3 regions of the Micromonospora sp. S-DT3-3-22 genome follow, and region 3 is predicted to be linked to each of the others. Evidence: riboswitches for the same ligand, from Rfam matches in the RefSeq annotation. Region 3 holds a riboswitch; each other region holds the start of a gene.
The links. A riboswitch is a leader RNA that binds a small molecule or an ion and turns the genes downstream of it on or off. The one in region 3 is predicted to bind cobalamin.
Positions count from the first base shown of each region.

Region 1: another riboswitch for cobalamin. It lies ahead of metE (5-methyltetrahydropteroyltriglutamate--homocysteine S-methyltransferase); the one in region 3 lies ahead of bluB (5,6-dimethylbenzimidazole synthase).
Region 2: another riboswitch for cobalamin. It lies ahead of H1A17_RS11130 (ribonucleoside-diphosphate reductase subunit alpha); the one in region 3 lies ahead of bluB (5,6-dimethylbenzimidazole synthase).

Region 1 is NZ_JACGMO010000129.1:15,367-22,232, forward strand. Features, by position in the region: gene H1A17_RS28135 (hypothetical protein) at 1-423, shown strand, start outside; gene H1A17_RS28140 (extracellular solute-binding protein) at 686-1,900, shown strand; gene H1A17_RS28145 (hypothetical protein) at 1,926-2,291, shown strand; gene H1A17_RS28150 (HNH endonuclease family protein) at 2,614-3,219, opposite strand; cobalamin riboswitch at 3,587-3,798, shown strand; gene metE (5-methyltetrahydropteroyltriglutamate--homocysteine S-methyltransferase) at 3,912-6,149, shown strand.
Region 2 is NZ_JACGMO010000028.1:34,088-40,953, reverse strand. Features, by position in the region: gene H1A17_RS11140 (oxidoreductase) at 1-519, opposite strand, end outside; gene H1A17_RS11135 (helix-turn-helix transcriptional regulator) at 647-1,534, shown strand; cobalamin riboswitch at 1,563-1,776, shown strand; gene H1A17_RS11130 (ribonucleoside-diphosphate reductase subunit alpha) at 1,896-4,271, shown strand; gene H1A17_RS11125 (ribonucleotide-diphosphate reductase subunit beta) at 4,325-5,302, shown strand; gene H1A17_RS11120 (PIG-L family deacetylase) at 5,365-6,699, opposite strand; gene H1A17_RS11115 (ABC-F family ATP-binding cassette domain-containing protein) at 6,803-6,866, opposite strand, start outside.
Region 3 is NZ_JACGMO010000012.1:13,498-20,363, reverse strand. Features, by position in the region: gene H1A17_RS05300 (hypothetical protein) at 1-62, opposite strand, end outside; gene H1A17_RS05295 (TetR/AcrR family transcriptional regulator) at 165-764, shown strand; gene H1A17_RS05290 (hypothetical protein) at 864-1,307, opposite strand; gene H1A17_RS05285 (hypothetical protein) at 1,526-2,089, opposite strand; gene H1A17_RS05280 (hypothetical protein) at 2,222-2,566, opposite strand; gene bluB (5,6-dimethylbenzimidazole synthase) at 2,640-3,284, opposite strand; cobalamin riboswitch at 3,321-3,521, opposite strand; gene H1A17_RS05270 (SDR family oxidoreductase) at 3,622-4,512, opposite strand; gene H1A17_RS05265 (TetR/AcrR family transcriptional regulator) at 4,594-5,181, shown strand; gene H1A17_RS05260 (NAD-dependent epimerase/dehydratase family protein) at 5,365-6,216, opposite strand; gene H1A17_RS05255 (TetR/AcrR family transcriptional regulator) at 6,215-6,787, shown strand.

The DNA of each region.
Region 1 (6,866 bases), on a different contig from region 3:
CACAGTCCGTTCACGGACCTGCACGTGCTCGCCGACGAGTGGGATCAGGACGGGGAACGTGGCAACCGGGAACTGGCGAATTCGGTCCGTCTGCTGTGCCGTGACCACCTGTCCCGCGTGCCGGCCTCGCCGGGGGGTGACCTCACGAGCCTCGCCCACGGCAGCGCAGCACAGCGCACGGCCGGCCTTCGCCGGCTGCTCAACGCCTGGGATTTCATCGGCGTCCACGACCCGCGGGCGAACGTCGACGAGTACGACTGCCTGATCGCACCGCTGCTGTCGAGGCTGTCCGCCGGTGCCGGCGCGGGAGATCTCAGCGGGTACCTGGCGGCTGAGATCCGCGGCCACTTCGGGATGACCGTCGGCGACGTCGAGACCCGCGCCTTCGCGCGGCGTCTGCTGGCCTGGTGGGGCGCCGGGTAGAAGGTGGCCGGTCGACGTGGCGTGACGTGTCCCGCCGATCCAGCGGTGCGACAACGCCGCCTCGTCGCCGCATATCCCAGTGCCGATAATTGCGTCGGCACATGGGGTCACCGATGCCGTCCCTGCCGCTCGATCCGGTTTCCGACAGTACGAGCTTCGCCGACCGCTCCCGCCCGGCCCGGCATTTATCAGCGCCAAAGCGTAACGTGATGAATGACTCGTTGCGTACGTGTGACCGGCCCGGATCGAAGGAGTCCGCACCATGCCCGAGCAGTACTCGCGGCGCTCCTTTCTCAGCGGGGTGCTGACCTGCGGCGCAGTGAGCGCTTCGGCGGTCTACCTGCTGCCGGGCGGACACCGCCCGCCACCGGTGGAGCTTCGACTCGCCACCGGGGCCGACCCCACCGGGGCACGGAAGCTGCTGATGGACATGTGGAACCAGGCCAACCCCGATACCCCGGCCCGGTTCACCGACGAGGTCGAGGGTGGATCAGGCGATGAACGCACGAGGCTGTTGACGGCGGCCCGCAATGGCAGTGCCGACATCCTCAACCTGGACGTCGTCGACATCCCCGAGTTCGCCGCGCAGAAGCTGATCACCCCGATCCGGTTGACCGACCCGAACTTCCTGACGTCGGTGAGGGATCTCCACCAGGTCGACGACACCCCGAACAGCTACTGGGCCGCGCCGCTCAACACCGATGTCGGCATGCTGTTCTGGCGCGACCCCGGGACCGAGCAGCCCGATGTGGTGAACTTGTCGACGGTCCTCGGCACCCTTGCCGACAAGGGCTCGTTCGTCGGCCAACTGCGCCCCAACTCGTCCAACTACAACGAGGGTTTCCTGGTCAACATCCTGGAGCACGCGCTGTCGGTGAACACTGACCTGCTCAGCGCGACCGGTGAGATCCTGTTCGAGCTGAAACCCTGGCAGAGAGCGCTGCAACCGTTGCAGGCGGCCATCGTGGCCGGGAAGGTCAATCGCTCCAGCGACGAGAACGCCAGCCTGGACACGTTCGTGGAGGGCCGGCCGACGTTCATGCGCAACTGGCCGGTGAAGTACCGCGAACTCCAGCAGCGTAAGGACCCTGACCTGCTGGCCGGGAAGATCAAGGTGTACCCGCTGACGTCCGGGGTGCTCGGCGGCCAGAGCCTCGCCATGGCGCGTGCCTGTCCCCACCCCGACCAGGCCCTCCGGTTCATCAACTTCATGACCGGCACCGCAGCCCAGAAGGTCCTCGCCGGGCACGGCTTCGCCCCGACCCTGGCCGAGGCCTACAACGACAGGAACCTCCAGGCGGTCATCCCGCACCTGGAAGCACTACGTGGTGCGGTGGAGAATGCCCGGCCCCGGCCGATGCACCCGGGATACCGCGCGTTCGCCGAGGTCTTCGTCGACCACGTCGCCCGGATGCTCCGCGGTGAGTCCGACCTGACCTCGGAGTTCATCGCCGCCATGAAGGCGGCGCTCGCATGACCGGAGACCGGGTGGAGGAGGGTCCGTGAAGGTCGAGCCGTGGCAGGTGCCGATCCTGGTGATGGCCGGGATCATCCTGGCGGAGTTGGTGATCAGGGTGATTCCGCGCCGTTGGACGGCACACCTGGCCAGGCAGCAGGTCCGCACGGTGGCGCTCGGCGGGCTGGCGGTCCTGGTCATCGTCGTCGGGGTGTTGGCGCTCGGCCCGGACCTGGCCGACCAGATCGCCAGTGTGGCGGCAGCCGTCGCCGGGCTGGTCGCGCTCTGGCTGACCTACCGGTCGTACCAGTTGCAGACCGCCGCGAGTCCGGACGCCGCGGCCGGCCCGGCGCGGGACACCGCGGAGCCGGAGGCCGCGGGCGGCACCACCGGTCAGCCGCCCGGTCGGTGAACGGCTGTCGTGTCGGCAGTTACCGGAGGGACGCGCCAGCGGCGCTGTTGGCAGGCCGTGTCGTGCTTCGGCAGGTGCCCGTGCACCAGGTACGCGGTGACGATGTCCGTCAGGCAGGCGGTGGCCTGGCCGCTGAGGAGCGGCACTCCTAAAGCGTCCTAGGACATCGGGGTGGCGGGGTGCTGCGGGTCCTGGTCAGGTCGAGGTGTCGCCACGGTGAGCGGCTTCCCCGAAGCCCTCGGCGGGACTGCCGGCCCCCCTGCACGTTGCCGCTCCGGTCACCCGGTGCGGTGCCCGACGCAGCCGCTGATCGGGCGGGCGGTCAGGAGGAGCAGGTGTTGAGCATGGTCTGTAGGGCGGACTTCTCCGACGATTGCAGCCGTAGGCCCCAGGTGTACTTCACGGTGATCCACATTTTGCTGTAGGTGCACCGGTAGGCCGACAGGGGCGGCTGCCATGTTGACGGGTCCTGGTCGCTCTTGGACTGGTTGACGTTGTCGGTCACCGCGATCAGTTGCGGGCCGGACAGGTCGTTGGCGAAGCTCTGCCGGCGGCTGGTCGTCCAGGAACTCGCCCCGGAGCGCCACGCCTCGGCCAGGGGGACCACGTGGTCGATGTCGACGTCGGACGCGGCGGTCCAGGTCGCCCCGTCGTACGGGCTGTACCAGCGGCCCGATGTGGCCTGGCAGGAGGAGTTGACCACGACCGACGTGCCGTCGCGTTTGAGGATCTGCTCGCGGGTGTCGCAGCTGCCGCTGATGGTGATCCAGTGCGGGAACAGGTCCCGGGAGTAGCCGCTGGTGGAACCCTCGGCGGCGACGGTGAGGGCATTGAGCTGCGCCTGCGCGGTCGCCTTCGACGGGATCCCCGACGGCGTCGCCGACGCCGTCCCCCCGATGCCCGCCGAGAGGGCCGCGCCGACGAGCATGGCTAGTGCCAAGGTCACGGCACGCACCCGGGGCCGGGCCGGCCCGGACGTCTTCGTGGTCGGTCCTGACATGCCACGCCTCCCGGTCACCATCGACGACAGATGCAATCATCATCCTCGATGGAAGGTGACAGCAGGATGGCATCCGCGTGAAGATCCGCCCGGAGGGCCCGACCTGAGTCGGGAGTCACTCGGCGTCGGGCCGACTTCCCGGGCGTCGCCCCGAACCCGCTCCTGAGCAGTGATGCACGGAAGCGCAATGCGGAACTGCGTACTGGACGGCAAACCGAACGCCCCTGTCCCAGCAGAGTCGAACTCCTGACCTTCTGATCCGCACCCCGGGCCGAGGCATCGTCGTGGTGCCCGTAGGATCGCGGGCGGTGCTGGTTCGTCTCTCCCGTGCGCGGGTGAGACGTCGTAAGAGGGAACCCGGTGGAAGACCGGGACTGCCCCGCAGCGGTGAGTGGGAACGACCGCCGTCAACGAAGCACTGGACCGCAAGGTCTGGGAAGCGACGGCCAGTAGGTCTGGGTACGACGCCCACGAGTCCGAAGACCTGCCAGCGCTGCGCGTGCCGCCGGTGCGCGCCGTCGGCGGCCTCTCGGGAGGGCCAGGGCGGAATGCCGGTTACGCCGTGGCGTATCCGTCTTCCTCTCGGGTGGTCGTCGGACACCGCGAGGGAAGGACCATCTGTGACCACCTCATTCGGGCAGAGCACCGTGCTCGGCTATCCCCGTATCGGCGCCCACCGCGAGTGGAAGAAGGCCGTCGAGGCGTACTGGGCCGGCACGCTGGACGCCACCGAGTTGGAGGCCGTGGCCGTCGGGCTGCGGGCCGAGGTGTGGCGGACGCTGCGCGACGCCCGCCTCGATGCGATCCCGTCCAACACGTTCTCCTACTACGACCACGTGCTCGACACCGCCGTCGCGGTGGGGGCGGTCCCCCGCCGGTTCGCCCGGCTCGGCCTCGGTCGACTCGACACCTACTTCGCCATGGCCCGTGGTGTCGATGCCGCACCAGCGCTGGAACTCACCAAGTGGTTCGACACCAACTACCACTACCTGGTGCCGGAGATCGAGCCCGACACCGTGTTCGCGGCGGATCCGACGAAGGCGCTGAGCGAGTACGCGCAGGCACGTGACCTGGGCATCGCCACCCGACCGGTGCTGGTGGGGCCGGCCACCTTCCTGTTGCTGGCCAAGGGCGACAATCCGTTCGCCCGGCTCGACGACCTGGTCGACACGTACGCCCGGATCCTCACCACCCTGGCCGACGCGGGCGTGGCCTGGGTCCAACTGGACGAACCCGCCTACGTCGCCGACCGCACCACGGCCGAGATCGACGGCCTGCGGCACGCCTACCGACGTCTCGGGGAACTGCCACACCGTCCCCGGATCTTCGTCGCCACCTACTTCGGTGACCTCGGCGACGCCCTGCCGGCCCTGCTGGACACCCCGGTCGAGGCGATCGGCCTGGACCTGGTCGCCGGCCCGGGCAACCTGCACCGGCTCGCCGCCGCCGGTCCCCTGCGCGGCACGACCGTCGTCGCCGGCCTGGTCGACGGGCGCAACATCTGGCGCACGGATCTGCGGGCGGCCGTCGCCGCCGGTGCCACGGTCGCCGGACTGGCCGACCACGTGGCGGTGTCCACCTCCTGTTCGCTGCTACACGTGCCGGTCGATCTGTCGGCCGAGACCCACCTCGACCCGGAGTTGTCCGCGCGGCTCGCGTTCGCCCGGCAGAAGGTCGACGAGGTGGTCCTGCTCGGGCGGGCGCTACGCGACGGCACCACCAGCCTGCCCGCCCCGCTGCCGCCCACCCCGCCGGCGTGGCGGCACGACGACGTGCGCGGCCGGTTGGCGGCGTTGCGCCCTGCCGACCGGCACCGTGGCGACTACGCCGGGCGGGCCGCCCGCCAGCAGGAACGGCTGGCGCTACCGGACCTGCCGACCACCACGATCGGTTCGTTCCCGCAGACCGCCGAGCTGCGCCGGGCCCGCGCCGCGCACCGCGCCGGCACTCTCGACGACGCCGGCTACACGCAGCGGATACGCGCCGAGGTGGAGCAGGTCATCCGGTTGCAGGAACGGCTGGGCCTGGACGTGCTGGTGCACGGTGAGCCGGAACGCAACGACATGGTCCAGTACTTCGGCGAACAACTCGACGGTTTCGCCGCCACCACGCACGGCTGGGTGCAGTCCTACGGGTCCCGTTGCGTCCGCCCGCCGATCATCCACGGCGACGTGGCCCGCCGGGCACCGATGACCGTCGCGTGGTCCACCTACGCCCAGTCGCTGACCGACCGTCCGGTCAAGGGCATGCTCACCGGCCCGGTCACCATCCTGGCCTGGTCGTTCGTCCGCACCGACCAGCCCCTGGCCGACACCGCCGACCAGGTGGCACTCGCGCTGCGCGACGAGTGCCGCGATCTGGAGGCCGCCGGCATCCGGATCATCCAGGTCGACGAGCCTGCCCTGCGGGAGACCCTGCCGCTGCGTCGGGCCGACCAGAAGGCGTACCTGGACTGGGCGGTCGGCGCGTTCCGCCTCGCCACCGGCGGCGTCGCGGACGACACCCAGATCCACACCCACCTGTGCTACAGCGAGTTCGGTGAGGTGATCACCGCCATCGACGCGCTCGACGCCGACGTCACCAGCATCGAGGCGTCGCGTTCGAAGATGGAGATCCTCGACGACCTTGCCGCGATCGGCTACCGCCGGGGCGTCGGCCCCGGGGTGTGGGACATCCACTCGCCCCGCATCCCACCCCACCACGAGGTGGTCGACGCGCTCCGTCGGGCCGTTGCGGCCGTGCCCGCCCGACGGCTGTGGGTCAACCCGGACTGCGGCCTGAAGACCCGCACTTATCCCGAGGTCGAGGCGTCCCTCCGACACCTCGTCGCCGCTGCAGCCGAGGTCCGCGGGAGCTGATCGGACTGTTCCGGGCGGACCTGCGGGATCCGCCCGGAACAGCGCGTCGAGTAGACCGGCCTCTCCGGTCCGCCGGCAAGATCGAGCGGCTCGGGAGATCATCGGAGTGCGTGGCGCGGTGTCGGTCCGGAAACGGTCGACGGTTGTCAGGTCCGTTGGGTGTCTGTCAGGTCCCTGATCCGTCTGTCGGCGTCACGCCGGGCCGCGCAGCAGCTCTGCGTGGCGTCGAGGATCTGCCGGATGTCGCTGAGCAGTTTGTTCAGGGCGTCTACCCGGCCCGCTCGGCTGGTTCCTCGATGATGCCCGCAGTCGCGGCACCGGAGGATGACCGATGGGGCCCTTGCGCTGGTGACGCTTGCACCGGAGTCTCCTTCTGCTGAGTCGCAAGAACTCGGCAGGGGCGGTGCGGTCGCACGCAGCACCGGATGTCGTGCTGTCGCCGATGGTCGACCCGCCCTCAGGAGGTCGCCGTCCACGGCCGTCACCTCGACGTTCGGCTGGGACACCGGGCGGGCGATCACGACGGCGGTGGCGGTCGTGCTGGCCGGCCCGGCGGTGCTGGCCGGACTGCGGCGGGCCGCCCGGCGGGCCGCGTTCGGCGCACCCGTCACCTTTGGCCGCACCCGCGCCGCCGAGGGCGGGGTGCGGTGCGACCGGACCCGGGTCCGTCCGCCACCGCCGAGGCGGGCGGTCAGGGAGGTGGGTCACATCAGGCCC
Region 2 (6,866 bases), on a different contig from region 3:
GGACCGGCCGTACGCGCCGGCACCCCGGTAGCCGCGCTCCCCCATCAGGTCGGTGAAGTCCAGGTGCGCGCTGCGGTGGGTGATCGAGCTGAGGCTGACCACCCGGGCCGCCCGCGCCGCACCCAGATTGCCCAGCAGCAGACCGGTCAGCGCGAAGTGCCCCAGCAGGTTGGTGGCGAGGTGCAGCTCGTGGCCGTCGACGCTGGTCCGGCGCGGGCCGAGCAGCACCGCACCGGCGTTGTTGACCAGCAGGTCGAGCACCGGACGGTCGGCGGCCAGCGAGGCGGCGAATTCCCGTACCGAGGCGAGGGAGGCGAGGTCCAGTTCGCGTACCTCGGCGTCGCCGCCGATGTGACGGGCGGCCTGCCGGCCGGCGGCGGTGTCGCGCACGGCGAGCACGACCCGCGCGCCCCGGCGGGCCAGGGCGGTGGCGGTGACCAGGCCGAGGCCGGAGTTCGCGCCGGTCACGACGGCGGTGCGGCCGTGCTGGTCGGGGATGTGGTCGGCGGTCCAGGTCATCTGCTGCTCCCTGACGGTCGGGTGGGACCGCCGACGCTAGGGGCCGGCCGGGCGGGACCGGTCGTACCCGGTTGCCTAGGTCCCGCAGACCTACCCGCGCCGGTCCGGGCCGCGCCACACTGGCGACATGACCCACCCGTACGCCCGTGAACTCGGTGACTTCCTGCGCGCCCGGCGCGGCCGGCTGCACCCCCGCGACGTCGGCCTGGAGCCGGGCGGGCGACGCCGGGTCACCGGGCTGCGCCGCGAGGAGCTGGCGCTGCTGGCCGGGTTGAGCACCGACTACTACCAGCGGATGGAGCAGGGCCGGGAGGTACGCCCGTCCGACGACGTGCTGGACGGGCTCGCCGCCGCGCTCGGCCTCGACGACGCGGAACGCCGGCACCTGTTCACCCTGGCCCGTGCCGCCCGCCGGCCGCTGCCCGCCCGGGTCGACCACGGCCCGGAGCGGGTGCCGGAGAGCACCCGGCGGCTGCTGCGGGTGATGGACACCCCGGCGGTGGTGCTCGGCCGCCACCTGGACCTGCTCGCCTGGAACACGTGGGCGGTGGCGCTGCTCGGCGACCCGGCGGGCTACCCGCCGGACCGGCTCAACATGCTGCTGCTGATGTTCGACGAGGCGGCGACCGGTGCCCGGCGCTGCGCGGCCTGGGAGCGGCAGGCCATGGACTACATCGGCATGATGCGCGCCGCCGTCGCCACCGACCCCACCCACCCCCGGGCCACCGCCGTCGTCGGCGAGCTGAGCATCCGCAGCGCCGAGTTCCGGCGGCTGTGGTCCCGGCACGACGTGCGCGGATCGGTCAACGGCACCAAGACCTTCCAGGTCCCCGAGGTCGGTGACATCGTCCTGGACTGGGACACCTACCCGCTGCCCGGCAACCCCGGCCCGGTCATGCTGGTCTTCACCGCCGAGCCGGGCAGCGCCGACGCCGACGCGCTGCGGCTGCTGGCGTCACTGCGGGCAACCGGCCGGTCGGATGAGAGTTATCCGACACGCCGACGCGACATCTAGTGTTGCCTCTCCCCCATCCACGCCATATATGGTGTGCCACGCAGCTGGTTCGACCGGGCCCGGTGGTCCGGTCGAGGCAACAGGGAACCCGGTGGGAATCCGGGACTGCCCCGCAGCGGTAAGTGGGAACGACCGCCGTCATCGAGCACTGGACCGTAAGGTCTGGGAAGCGACGGCCAGTAGGCGACCGGACCCGGTCACGCCCGCGAGTCCGAAGACCTGCCAGTGCGCCGTGCGCTGCTGCGCGCGGCGGTCGGAGGTCGCGCGGGACGACCGACGCCAGCACCCGGGACGGCCGCCGTGCCGCGCCCGTTGGCGTTCTCCCGCGTCCGATGGCCATCGGTGACAGCGAGGAGAGGTCATGACGAACGTAGCGGAGAGCCTACCGTCCGATGTCGACGGCGCGGGGCCACGCCGGCCGGCGATGCGGGTACGCAAGCGCGACGGCGACACCGAGCCGGTGGACGTCAACCGGATCGTCACGGCCGTCGCCCGATGGGCCGCCGACCTGGACGAGGTCGACCCGCTGCGGGTGGCCACCAGGACGATCAGCGGCCTCTACGACGGGGCGACCACCGCCGAGCTGGACAAGTTGTCGATCCAGACGGCGGCGGAGCTGATCGGCACGGAACCGCAGTACTCCCGGCTGGCAGCACGGTTGTTGGCCGCGTACGTGGAGAAGGAGGTACGCGGGCAGGAGGTGACCTCGTTCAGCGAGTCCATCCGGTACGCCCACGGCCTCGGCCTGATCGCCGACGACACCGCCGCGTTCGTTACCCGGCACGCCCGGCAGCTCGACGACGCCGTCGACCCGGCCGGTGACCTGCGGTTCGAGTACTTCGGGCTGCGTACGGTGGCCGACCGTTACCTGCTGCGGCACCCGCAGTCGCGGCTGGTGGTGGAGACGCCGCAGTACTGGCTGCTGCGGGTGGCCTGCGGGCTGTCCAGCACGCCCGACGAGGCGGTCGGGTTCTACCGGCTGATGTCGTCGCTGGCCTACCTGCCGAGTTCCCCGACGTTGTTCAACTCGGGCACCCGGCACACCCAGATGTCGTCGTGTTTCCTGGTCGACTCGCCGCGCGACGAACTGGACTCGATCTACGAGCGCTACCACCAGGTGGCGAAGCTGTCGAAGTTCTCCGGCGGCATCGGCATCTCCTTCACGCGGGTGCGCGGCCGGGGCGCGCTGATCCGGGGCACCAACGGCAGGTCGAACGGGATCGTGCCGTTCCTGAAGACCCTCGACGCCGGGGTGGCGGCGGTCAACCAGGGCGGTCGGCGCAAGGGGGCGGCCTGCGTCTACCTGGAACCCTGGCATCCGGACATCGAGGAGTTCCTGGAGCTGCGGGACAACACCGGCGAGGAGGCCCGGCGTACCCACAACCTCAACCTGGCCAACTGGATCCCCGACGAGTTCATGCGCCGGGTCGAGGCCGACGGCGAGTGGTCGCTGATCGACCCGTCGGACGCCCCGGAGCTGCCCGACCTGTACGGCGAGGAGTTCGACGCCGCGTACCGGGTCGCCGAGAAGAAGGCGGTCCGCACGGTGCGGGCCCGGGACCTGTACGGGCGGATGATGCGCACCCTGGCGCAGACCGGCAACGGGTGGATGACGTTCAAGGACCCGGCGAACCGGCTGTCCAACCAGACCGGCGTGCCGGGCAACACGATCCACCTGTCCAACCTGTGCACCGAGATCCTGGAGGTCAACAGCGACACCGAGACGGCGGTGTGCAACCTCGGGTCGGTCAACCTGGGCGCGCACCTCACCGACGACGGCGTCGACTGGGACAAGCTGCGCGGGACGGTCCGCACGGCGGTGGTGTTCCTGGACCGGGTGATCGACATCAACTACTACCCGGCCGAGCAGGCGGCGGTGTCGAACCCGCGCTGGCGGCCCGTCGGGCTGGGGCTGATGGGGCTTCAGGACGCGTTGTTCGCGCTGCGGCTGCCGTTCGACTCGGCCGGGGCCCGGGAGTTGTCCACCCGGGTCCAGGAGGAGATCTTCCTGACCGCCCTGGAGACGTCGACCGGTCTCGCCGAACGGTTCGGCGCGCACCCGGCGTACGCCGAGACCCGGGCCGCCCGGGGTGACCTGCACCCGGACCTGTGGGGGGTCGAACCCACCCAGGTCGACCGGTGGGTCGCGCTGCGCACCCGGATCGCGGCGCACGGCCTGCGCAACTCGCTGCTGGTGGCGATCGCCCCGACCGCCACGATCGCGTCGATCGCCGGCTGCTACGAGTGCATCGAGCCGCAGGTGTCCAACCTGTTCAAGCGGGAGACCATGTCCGGGGAGTTCCTCCAGATCAACACGTACCTGGTGCGGGAGCTGAAGGCGCGCGGGCTGTGGACGTCGGAGATCCGCGACCAGATCAAGCGGGCCGAGGGTTCGGTGCAGGGGATCGTCGACCTGCCCGCCGAGGTGCGGGAGCTGTTCCGTACCGCGTGGGAGCTGCCGCAGCGGGCGCTGATCGACCTGGCCGCCGCGCGGGCGCCGTACATCGACCAGTCGCAGTCGCTGAACCTGTTCCTCAGCGCGCCTACCATCGGCAAGCTGTCCTCGATGTACCTGCACGCCTGGAAGTCCGGGCTGAAGACCACCTACTACCTGCGGTCGCGTCCGGCGACCCGGATCCAGCAGGCCACCGTCACCGTCGCCCCGGTCGTCGCGGCCGACGCCGAGGCGCTCGCCTGCTCCCTGGAGAACCCCGAGAGCTGCGAGGCGTGCCAGTGACCACCGTCGACGAACCCCGCACCGCCGGGCGGCAGCTGCTGCTCGACCCCGGCATGGACCTCACCCTGCGGCCGATGCGCTACCCGCACTTCTTCGACCGGTTCCGGGACGCCATCCGCAACACCTGGACGGTGGAGGAGGTCGACCTGCACTCCGACCTGGCCGATCTGGAGCGGCTCTCGCCGGCCGAACGGCACCTGGTGTCCCGGCTGGTGGCGTTCTTCGCCACCGGTGACACGATCGTCGCCAACAACCTGGTGCTCAACCTCTACCAGCACGTCAACTCACCGGAGGGCCGGCTCTACCTGTCGCGGCAGCTGTTCGAGGAAGCCGTGCACGTGCAGTTCTACCTGAACCTGCTCGACACGTACGTGCCCGACGAGCAGGAACGGTTCGCCGCGTTCGCCGCCATCGAGAACATCCCGTCGATCCGGCGCAAGGCCGAGTTCTGCTTCCGCTGGATCGACTCGGTATTCGAACTGCGGGAGCTGCGTACCCGCGCGGACCGGCGGGCGTTCCTGCTCAACCTGATCTGCTTCGCCGCCTGCATCGAGGGGCTGTTCTTCTACGGGGCCTTCGCCTACGTCTACTTCCTGCGGTCCCGGGGCCTGCTCAACGGGTTGGCGTCGGGCACCAACTGGGTGTTCCGCGACGAGTCGATGCACATGGCGTTCGCCTTCGACGTGGTGGAGACCGCCCGGCGGGAGGAGCCGGACCTGTTCGACGCCGAGCTGGAACGTCAGGTGACCGAGATGCTCGCCGAGGCCGTCGAGTGCGAGGTGCAGTTCGCCGAGGACCTGCTCGACCAGGGCGTGTCCGGGCTGTCACTTAAGGACATGCGGGCCTACCTGGAGCACGTCGCCGACCGGCGGCTCGCCCAGCTCGGCATCGCGCCGCGCTACGGGGCGCAGAACCCGTTCGCGTTCATGGATCTGCAGGACGTGCAGGAGCTGTCGAACTTCTTCGAGCGGCGGGTGTCGGCGTACCAGGTGGGGGTCAGCGGCAGCGTCACCTTCGACGACGACTTCTGACCGGCGTGGCCGGGGCCCGGTCCGGTGGGGCGTGCGACCACCGGGCCGGGCCTGGCCGTCGGTCAGGGGCCGGCGTTGCCGAACACCTCGATCTCGGCGAGGCCGACGTTGACGGTGCCGCCGCCGACCCCGGTGACGGTGAGCTTGACGCTGGTCACCGTCTTCGCCGCCGGGAGAATGATCTCCGTCGGGCCGCCGCTGTTGTCCAGGGCGCCGACGGCCGTGGAGGTGCCGTCGCTGAACAGCAGGGTGCCGCCGGTGATCTGGTCGTTGGGGTTGGGCCGGTCGTAGAGGACGACCCGGCGGATGGTGCGCGGGCCCGGCCAGCTCAGGGTGAGCTGGGTGCCGACGCCGCCGTAGACGGTCGCCCACTCCCGGGTCGGGTCGTCGGGCCAGCCGGCGATCACCCCGTCGACGGCCTTGGCCGCCGTCTGCCCGCTGCCGGTGTCCTGGCTGGTCGCGGTGACGGTGGCCGTCCGGGCCAGGTTGGGGCCGAGGACCTTGTACTGCCGCTGGAGGAAGTACGGGTAGTCGTAGCCGGCGCAGGTGGGCAGGCTGGTGCAGGCCCCGTCGTCGTACTGGCCGTAGGCGAAGAAGGCCGCGGACTTGGCGGCGACGTCGGTCGACCCCAGGTTCGCCGGATAGTTCTTGATCTTGTAGTCGTGGTAGCCGGTGAACGTCGGCGAACCGACGTACGCCTGCTCGGCGGCTTGGGCGAAGTAGGCTGCGGCGTGGTGGTCGCTGTGGTCACCGTCGCCGAACCCACCGGCGTGGTCCTGGGTGTTGACGGCGGTCGGCTGGTAGGCGGCCATCAGCCCGGCCAGGGTGGTGATCAGGCCGGAGCGGCTGTAGCTGGACGCGCCGGCGCCCAGCGACGTGATCGACGAGATGTCGTTGAGCCAGAGCTTCTGCAGGCATTGCGAACCGGTGTTCGGATGGCCGGTGCCGCCGGGGTATCCGTCCGGGAGCCGGAGGAAGGCCAGCGACACGGTGGGCTTGGCGGTGAGGGTGAAGATCGGGATCGGGTGCCCGCTGATCCCGGCGTCCGCCTGGGTCCAGGTGTCGGCGACCCCGGCCATCTGGGCGTACGCCGCCCGCGCCCCGGTCTCCCGGCCGGTCCAGTAGGCGCTGTCCCGGCCGGCGTCGCCCGCCGTGACGAAGACCGTGCGGACGCAACGGTTGGTCTGCACGTCGTGCAGCAGGTCCGGGCTGAGGAAGAGCAGGTCGTCGTCCTGGTGGGCGACCACGTTCATGATCGCTCCGGCCGGGCAGCCCGGCCCGGCCTGGGCGGCCGGCGGGCCGACCAGGGTAGCCGCCGCGCAGGCGGCCACCACCCCGACGGCCAGCGACCACCGGGCCGGACGACGGCGAACTGTTCGCATGACAAAGTGACGCACGGTTACCTCCCCGTAGCAGTAGCGTGCGTCCTCTTTCTACCATGGACGAACGTCAACCTCTGCCCCGTCACGACGGCCCCCGGCGTCGGACGGCCGGGCCGGGTCAGCGCGGCGGCCCGGTCTCGGTGAGCCGGCCGTCGGCCAACCGGAGCCAGCGGTCCACGGCG
Region 3 (6,866 bases):
AGTTCGGCCGCGATAGCGCGCCCGCTGCGGCCGGTGCCGCCGAGGATCCACACGTCGGTCATGGCACAGCTCCGCCCTGGTGCGGCATCCGCCCCAGTGACGACACGCCGTGTCATCACCATACCGGCGACGACACGCGATGTCATCACGGCTACACTCGGATCATGGCAAGGTGGCGACCGGATGCCCGCGAGCGGCTGCGGCAGGCGGCGCTCGAACTCTTCGCCGAGCAGGGCTTCGCCGCGACCACGGTGCCGGCGATCACCGCGCGGGCCGGCCTGACGACGCGCACGTTCTTCCGGCACTTCGCCGACAAGCGCGAGGTGCTCTTCGCGGACGAGGCCGAGATCGGCGCCTTCGCCAAGCAGATCATGGCCACGGCGCCCGCCGACGAACCGCTGGCGTTCATCGTCGCGGGCCTGCGCACGCTCGCCGAGACGTACTTCGAAGGCCGCAAGGACGACCTGCGGCAGCGGCGCGCCATCGTGGCGTCCGACCCGGGGCTGCGCGAACGCGACCAGCACAAGCGCGCGATGCTGGCCCAGGTGATGCGGGACGGCTTCCGCGCCGGCGGCCTCGACCCGCTGCGGGCCGACCTGCTCGCCGAGACGGCGGGAACCCTGATGTACGTGTCCGTCGCCGCATGGCTCGACACCGACGACGGTCGCCGGCTCGCCGACATCATCGACACCGCACTAGCGACCTTGCGGACCGAGATGGAAGGGCTGCCCACCTCGAACGGTCAGGTCGCCCCGGAAGGGTGAGTCCGGCACGAGCGGGTCCGACCCTGTCCGGATGCCGCCCGTCGGGTCCGGGCGTCGCCGCGACCGTACGTCAGGCCGCAGCGACGCCGACGTCCACGGCTATCCCTTGACGGTGACCTGGTGCTCCGCACAGGCAGCGATCAACCTGGGGACTGCGGCGGCGAGGTTGACCTGCCGCAACTTCACCGTCTCCGGCGCATCGCGCGGATCCTGCGCCCGTTGCGCCCGCTGCACCGTGCCCACCGCGAAGACCCCCGCGGACCGCAGATCCTCGTGCGCGGAACGCTGGAACAACTCCCCCACCCGCCGCACCTCGTCATCAGGGGTGACCTCGCCCTGCGCGGCCCGCACCACGAACCCGGCCGACCGGCAGGCCGTCACCCCCGGATCCTCATCCTCCCGGTCAGCGAGCTGCCGGTACGCCACCGCACCACCGCCACCCAGGGCGAGCACCACGAGGGCCACCACCGACGGGATGACCCACCGACGTCGTCGCCGTGGCACCTCGACGGCGGACCCGGCCCCGGAGTGGTCGTCAGTCACCCGAACGTCCTTTCTCGACTGTCCCAGCACAGGGGCGGAAAACTACCACCTCGACTCGCCCCACTCCCCGACCGAGCCGAGTCGGCGCGGTAGCCGCCGCGCTCGGCGCGGTAGCCGGCGGTGACCGACGTCCGGTCGGATTGCGGCCGTCGACCGCCCACGGGACCGTCTGCGGATTAACCACCTGCGCAGTCGTCGGTGCCGGTGGTCGAGGGGGTTCAGGCGGTCCACGGGGTGGTAGGGGCTGGCGTGATGCCGTAGTCGGCGAGCCAGCCGAGCAGGTCCTCGCGGTGGGCATGGACGAGTGAGCCACCGGTGAACCGGAGGTCGTCGGTGACCTCGGCGACGATCTGCGGGGGTGGGAGGAACGAGCGTGCCGCCGCGTCGGAGGTGAACTCGGCCTCCGCCAGGATCAGACCGTGCAGGGGCGGATCGAAGATGTCGATGCCCAGCGGCGGGACGCTCAGACGGGTCTTGGACAGCGTCGCGGCGGGCAGGCGGGCGAGCAGTTCGTACTCGGCCGGGGACAGGTAGACGTTCGTGATGAGTCCCTGGATGTGGCCCGGCCGCGCGGCGGGCACCTTCTGGGTGAGCTTGCACTCGCGGGATCCGTCGGCGGGGCTTTCGGCACGCCTGAGGCGCAGCCGGGTGCCTGTCAGGTACCGGTCGGTGATGCGACGGCTGGCGGTGACCGATGCCGGCAGCGGCGGTCCGGCCAGCAGGAACCGCCGCTCCCGCTCGATGCGCGCGTACCTCCCCTCGCGGACCGGCTCGGCTGTCATCGGGCCCCATTCCAGCACCGTGCGGTGATCATGGCGAGCATGAGGGTCCGGCAGGCGCGGAGTAGCTGCGGCCGGAGCACGAGCCGGTCCGGCGCACGCGTGGGTGACGCGTACACCGGACGTGGGACGGCTCTACTGCCAGGGGCCGCTGCGGCAGATGAACTGGGTGGTGCCGCTGTACTGGGTGGTGCCGCCGTCGACGTAGCTGTAGCTGGCCCGCACGGGGTGGCCGAGGTTGCTGGCCGGGCAGGCGGCGAAGAGGGTCGACCCGGCGGTCGTGAAGGTGCCGACACTGCCGGAGTACCAGGTGATGCTCCAGGTCGTCGTGCCGGTGCTGCTGCCGTCGCAGTAGAACTGCGAAGCGCCGGACTCGCAGAAGGGCGCCGGTGCGGCGGCGAGGGCCGGCGTGGCCCCGGCGGCCACGAGGCCCAGGGCGGCAAGCGCGGATGTAGCCAGGGCCGTGACGGTGGTACGCATGGAACTCCTCCCAACGTAGCCGGGTAACGACTGAGCGCGACGTCAGCCTAACTGTTGCATCGACGTACCCGAATTAGCTGTTCGGTCGGTCAGGCACCCGTCGTAGCCAGCGGTCGTGGTGCACCGCCTCGGCGAGGGGCCGGCGTCGCCGCCACCCGCGCCGTTCCAGGTCGGGCACGGCCGCCAGGTGGGTGACCGGCCCGACGCAGAGCCAGGCCACCGGCCGGATGCCGGCCGGCACGCCCAGCAGTTCGGCGAGGAACGACTCCCGGTAGAAGGACACCCACCCGACGCCCAGCCCCTCGGCGGTGGCGGCGAGCCAGAGGTTCTGGATGGCCAGGCAGACGGAGTAGAGGCCCGCGTCGGCGATGGCGTGCCGCCCGAGCACCGCCGGGCCCCCGCGCCGCGGGTCGTACGTGACGACGACCGACAGCGTCGACTCCAGCACCCCGTCGATCTTGATGCGCGCGAACCGGTCGGCCGCGGCACCGTCCAGGGTGGCGGCGAACGTCGCCCGCTCGGCCTGCACGTGCCGGTGGAACCGGCGGCGGACGGCAGGGTCCCGGACCAGGACGAAATCCCACGGCTGCGAGTAGCCGACGCTGGGCGCGGCGTGCGCGGCGTCGAGAATCCGGTGCAGGGTGCCGGCCGGCACCGGCTCCCCGGTGAACTCGGCCCGGACGTCCCGGCGGCGGTGGATGGCGTCGTAGAGTTCCACAGGCAGGCTCCCGCTGCGCTCGGCCCACCCCGGACGGGTGGGCGGTCGACGCGAGGCCGGTCTTCGGACTCCCGGATCAACGCCGACCCGTCCGCCTTCCCAGCCGTACGGCCAGTGGCTGCGCTCCTCGCGCCTGGACGGTCGCTCCCCGGTCACCGCGGCGGGCCCGTGCCGGATTCACACCGGCTTCCCGATTCTCCCCGCACCACGCGGGGCACCTCGCACGTTCGTGCCGCCGCCGATGCTACCGGTGGATCACGTACCTCGTGCCCGAGGTGGTCGCCGGATACGGCCCGGCAGCCGGGTGACGGTGGGCCGCTGACGCCGGCCTCGGCGTTCACCGGCTGGCGGTCGTCCGGCGACGGTTCCCGGTCGGGTAGTGCCTGCGCAGGTCGGAGGTCGTCATCCGGTCGAGCGTCCGGTCGGGGAGGATACGGGAGGCCCGGATGAGGAAGGCAGCCGTCGCGCCGATGGTGTAGCGGGTGCGGGGCCTGCGGTCGGTCACCGCCGCGGCGATCCGTTTCGCGGCGACGGTGGAGGTCACCCCGGCCCTGGTGAACGCCGCCACGTGGGAGGGTATCGCCTGCATCAGGGCGCCGTAGCGTTCGTTCTGCTCGGGGGTCATCGTGTCGTCGAGGCGACCGAGGGCGGCGAGGCCGACGCGGGACATCTCGGTCTGGACGCCGCCCGGCTCGACCACCACCACCTGCACGCCGTGGGGGGCCAGTTCGTTGCGCAACGCGTCGCTCATCGCCTCCATCGCGAACTTGCTGGCGGCGTACGGCCCGTAGCCGGCCATGGAGATCCTGCCGTTGAGGGAGCTGATGTTGACGACGCGTCCCCTGCCGCGCAGCAGGGCGGGAAGCAGGGCCTGGGTGACGGCGACGTGGCCGAAGAGGTTCACCTCGAAGATGCGCCGCCATTCGTGCAGCGGCATCACCTCGACCGGGCCGGCGCCGGGGACGCCGGCGTTGTTGACCAGCGCCCGCAGCGGCAGCGGGTCCCGCCCGACCCGGGCGGCGAGCGCGGCGACGTGGTCGGGGTCGGTGATGTCGAGGATCACCGGCTCGATGCGGTCGGCCCGCAGGGCCGTGGCGTCGCTGTCGCGTCGTACGCCGGCGAGGACGTGGAAGCCGCGGCGGGCCAGTTCCCGCGCGGTGGCCGCACCCATGCCGGTCGAGGCGCCGGTCACGACCACGAGTTCCCGAGTTTCAGTTGACGTTGTCATCTCTCTAGTCTGCGCCATTGAGATGACAACGTCAACCGAAGGAAGTGACCTGGTCGTCACCAGCGGACTAGCATCGTCCGCGTGACCAGCCGCGCCGAATCAGCCGCCGCCACCCGCCGCGCGCTGCTCGAATCGGCCGCTGAGCTGCTCGATTCCGGTGGCCTCGACGCGGTGACGCTGCGCGCGGTGGGAGCACGCGCGGGAGTGACCCGCGGAGCGCCCTACCGGCACTTCCCCGACAAGGAGAGCCTGCTGATCGCCGTCGGGACCCGGGCGTGGGACACGCTCGGCGACCGCATGCAGGCCCTCCGCGCCGACCCGGGCCTGTCCGCCGCCGAGAAGATCCGCGGCGGTCTCCTCGCGCTCATCGACGTCGGCCGCGTTCAGCCACACCTCTACCAGCTCATGTTCAGCAACCCGCCCGGCGATCCCACCGCACTCGCCCGGGCCGCCCAGCGGAGCCAGACCGAGTTCCTGGCCGTCGTCGCCGAACTGGTGGGCGAGCAGGACGCCCGCCGGTACGCGGCCCTGCTCATCAGCAGCGCGAACGGGATCGCCGGTCTGGAGGCCAGTGGCCAGCTGGCCGACCCGAAGTGGGGAGGCGTCTGCGCCGAAGACCTCACCGACACCCTCGTCGACATGGTCGCCGCCACGAGCCGGCACACCTGACCGGCGGGCGGCGGACTCGACGGCCCGGGACACCGGCTGCACGATCGCGTCGGCGTGGCCGGGAAGCGTCGGCAGGGCGGGCCAGACGAGCAGGTGAGTGGTCAGTGCCGGGCCAGCCGGCACCAGCAGCGCCGGCCCGGCCAGGGGCAGCCGGCGTCGGCGCCGCGGGTGGAGGGCAACCGGTCAGGGCTGGAGGTTCTCCAGGTCGGCGAGCAGCTTCGGGTGGGTCGGCGTCCAGCCGAGGGTCGCCCGGGTGTGTGCGCTCGACGACGGCTGGTCGGCGGCGAAGATCTCGCCGAGTGGGCCGAACGTCTCCTCGGGCACCTGCCGCACCGGCAGGCCGAGTCGCCGCCCGATGACCTCGGCGATGTCCCGCACCGCGTCGCCCTCGTCGTCCACCGCGTGCCAGGCGGTGCCTGCCGGTGCGTTCTCCAGGGCGAGCCGGAACAGCACGGCAGCGTCGACCGCGTGCACGGCCGGCCAGCGCTGGGTGCCGTCGCCCGGGTAGCCGGAGACGCCGGACTGCCGGGCAATCTGGGTGAGCAGCCCGGCGAAGCCGCCCTCGCCGTGGTTGTGCACCGTGCGGGGCAGCCGGACCGACGAGCTGCGGACACCCCGAGCAGCCAACGCCAAGATCGAATTTACGGTACGCCCGCGGCCCCCGACCGGGCCCTCGAGCGGCAGCGGGTCGCCCTCGGTCGAGAGCCGGCCGGCCACCCAGGGCGTGCCGGAAACCGTCACGAGCGGACGGTCACTGCCGATCAGCTCCTCGCCCAGAGCGATGAGCGCCGCGGTTTCCTCGGCGACCGCCGCGGCCACCGACTCGGGACTGCTGAAGTCATTGCCGAAGGCGAGGTGGATCACGCCGTCGGAGCGGGCCGCGCCGGCTCGCACGACGTCGAGGTCGGCCAGGCCGCCCCGGATCGTCTCGGCGCCGGCCGCCTCAGCGGCCTTGGTTGAGGTGTCGGAGCGGGTGAGCGCGAGCACCCGGTGCCCGTGTTCGAGCAGCTCGGCGACGACCATGATGGACGACATGGCACGTTGGGAACCGGGAGCACGCGAGCGGCTGATCGTCGCCGCCGTCGACCTGTTCGCCGAGCAGGGCTACGACGCCACCACGGTCGCGCAGATCGCCGAGCGGGCCGGCGTCACCAAGAGCACGTTCTTCCGGCACTTCCCCGACAAGCGCGAGCTGCTGGCGGCCGGGCAGGAGACGCTCAGCCGGCTGCTCGCCGAGGGCATCACCGAGGCGCCGGCCGGGGCCACCCCGCTCGAGGCGGTCGCGGCCGGCCTGCAGCGGGCGTCCGACGCGATGGGCCCGCTCAACCGCGAGATCGGACCCCGACTCAAGGCAGCCGTCGCGGCGAGCACCGAGCTACAGGAGCGCGACGCCCTCAAGAGCGTGAGCATGGCCGCCGCGATGACCGCCGCCCTGACCGCCCGCGGTGTCCCCGACGCGGCCGCCGCGCTGGCCGGGGAGCTGGGCTTGCTCGCGTTCAAGCGGGGCTACGCCGAGTGGGCCGACACCGACGCCGACCACGGGCTGGCCCGCTACACGCTGGCCGCCCTGAGCGAGCTGCGAGCGGCGACCGCGACACTCGGCTGAGCCGGCGCGCGGATCTCGGGCCGGTCGCCGGCTCTGCGCGTCAGGCCCTGCGGCGAGAACGCGGACTGGATCCGGCCAC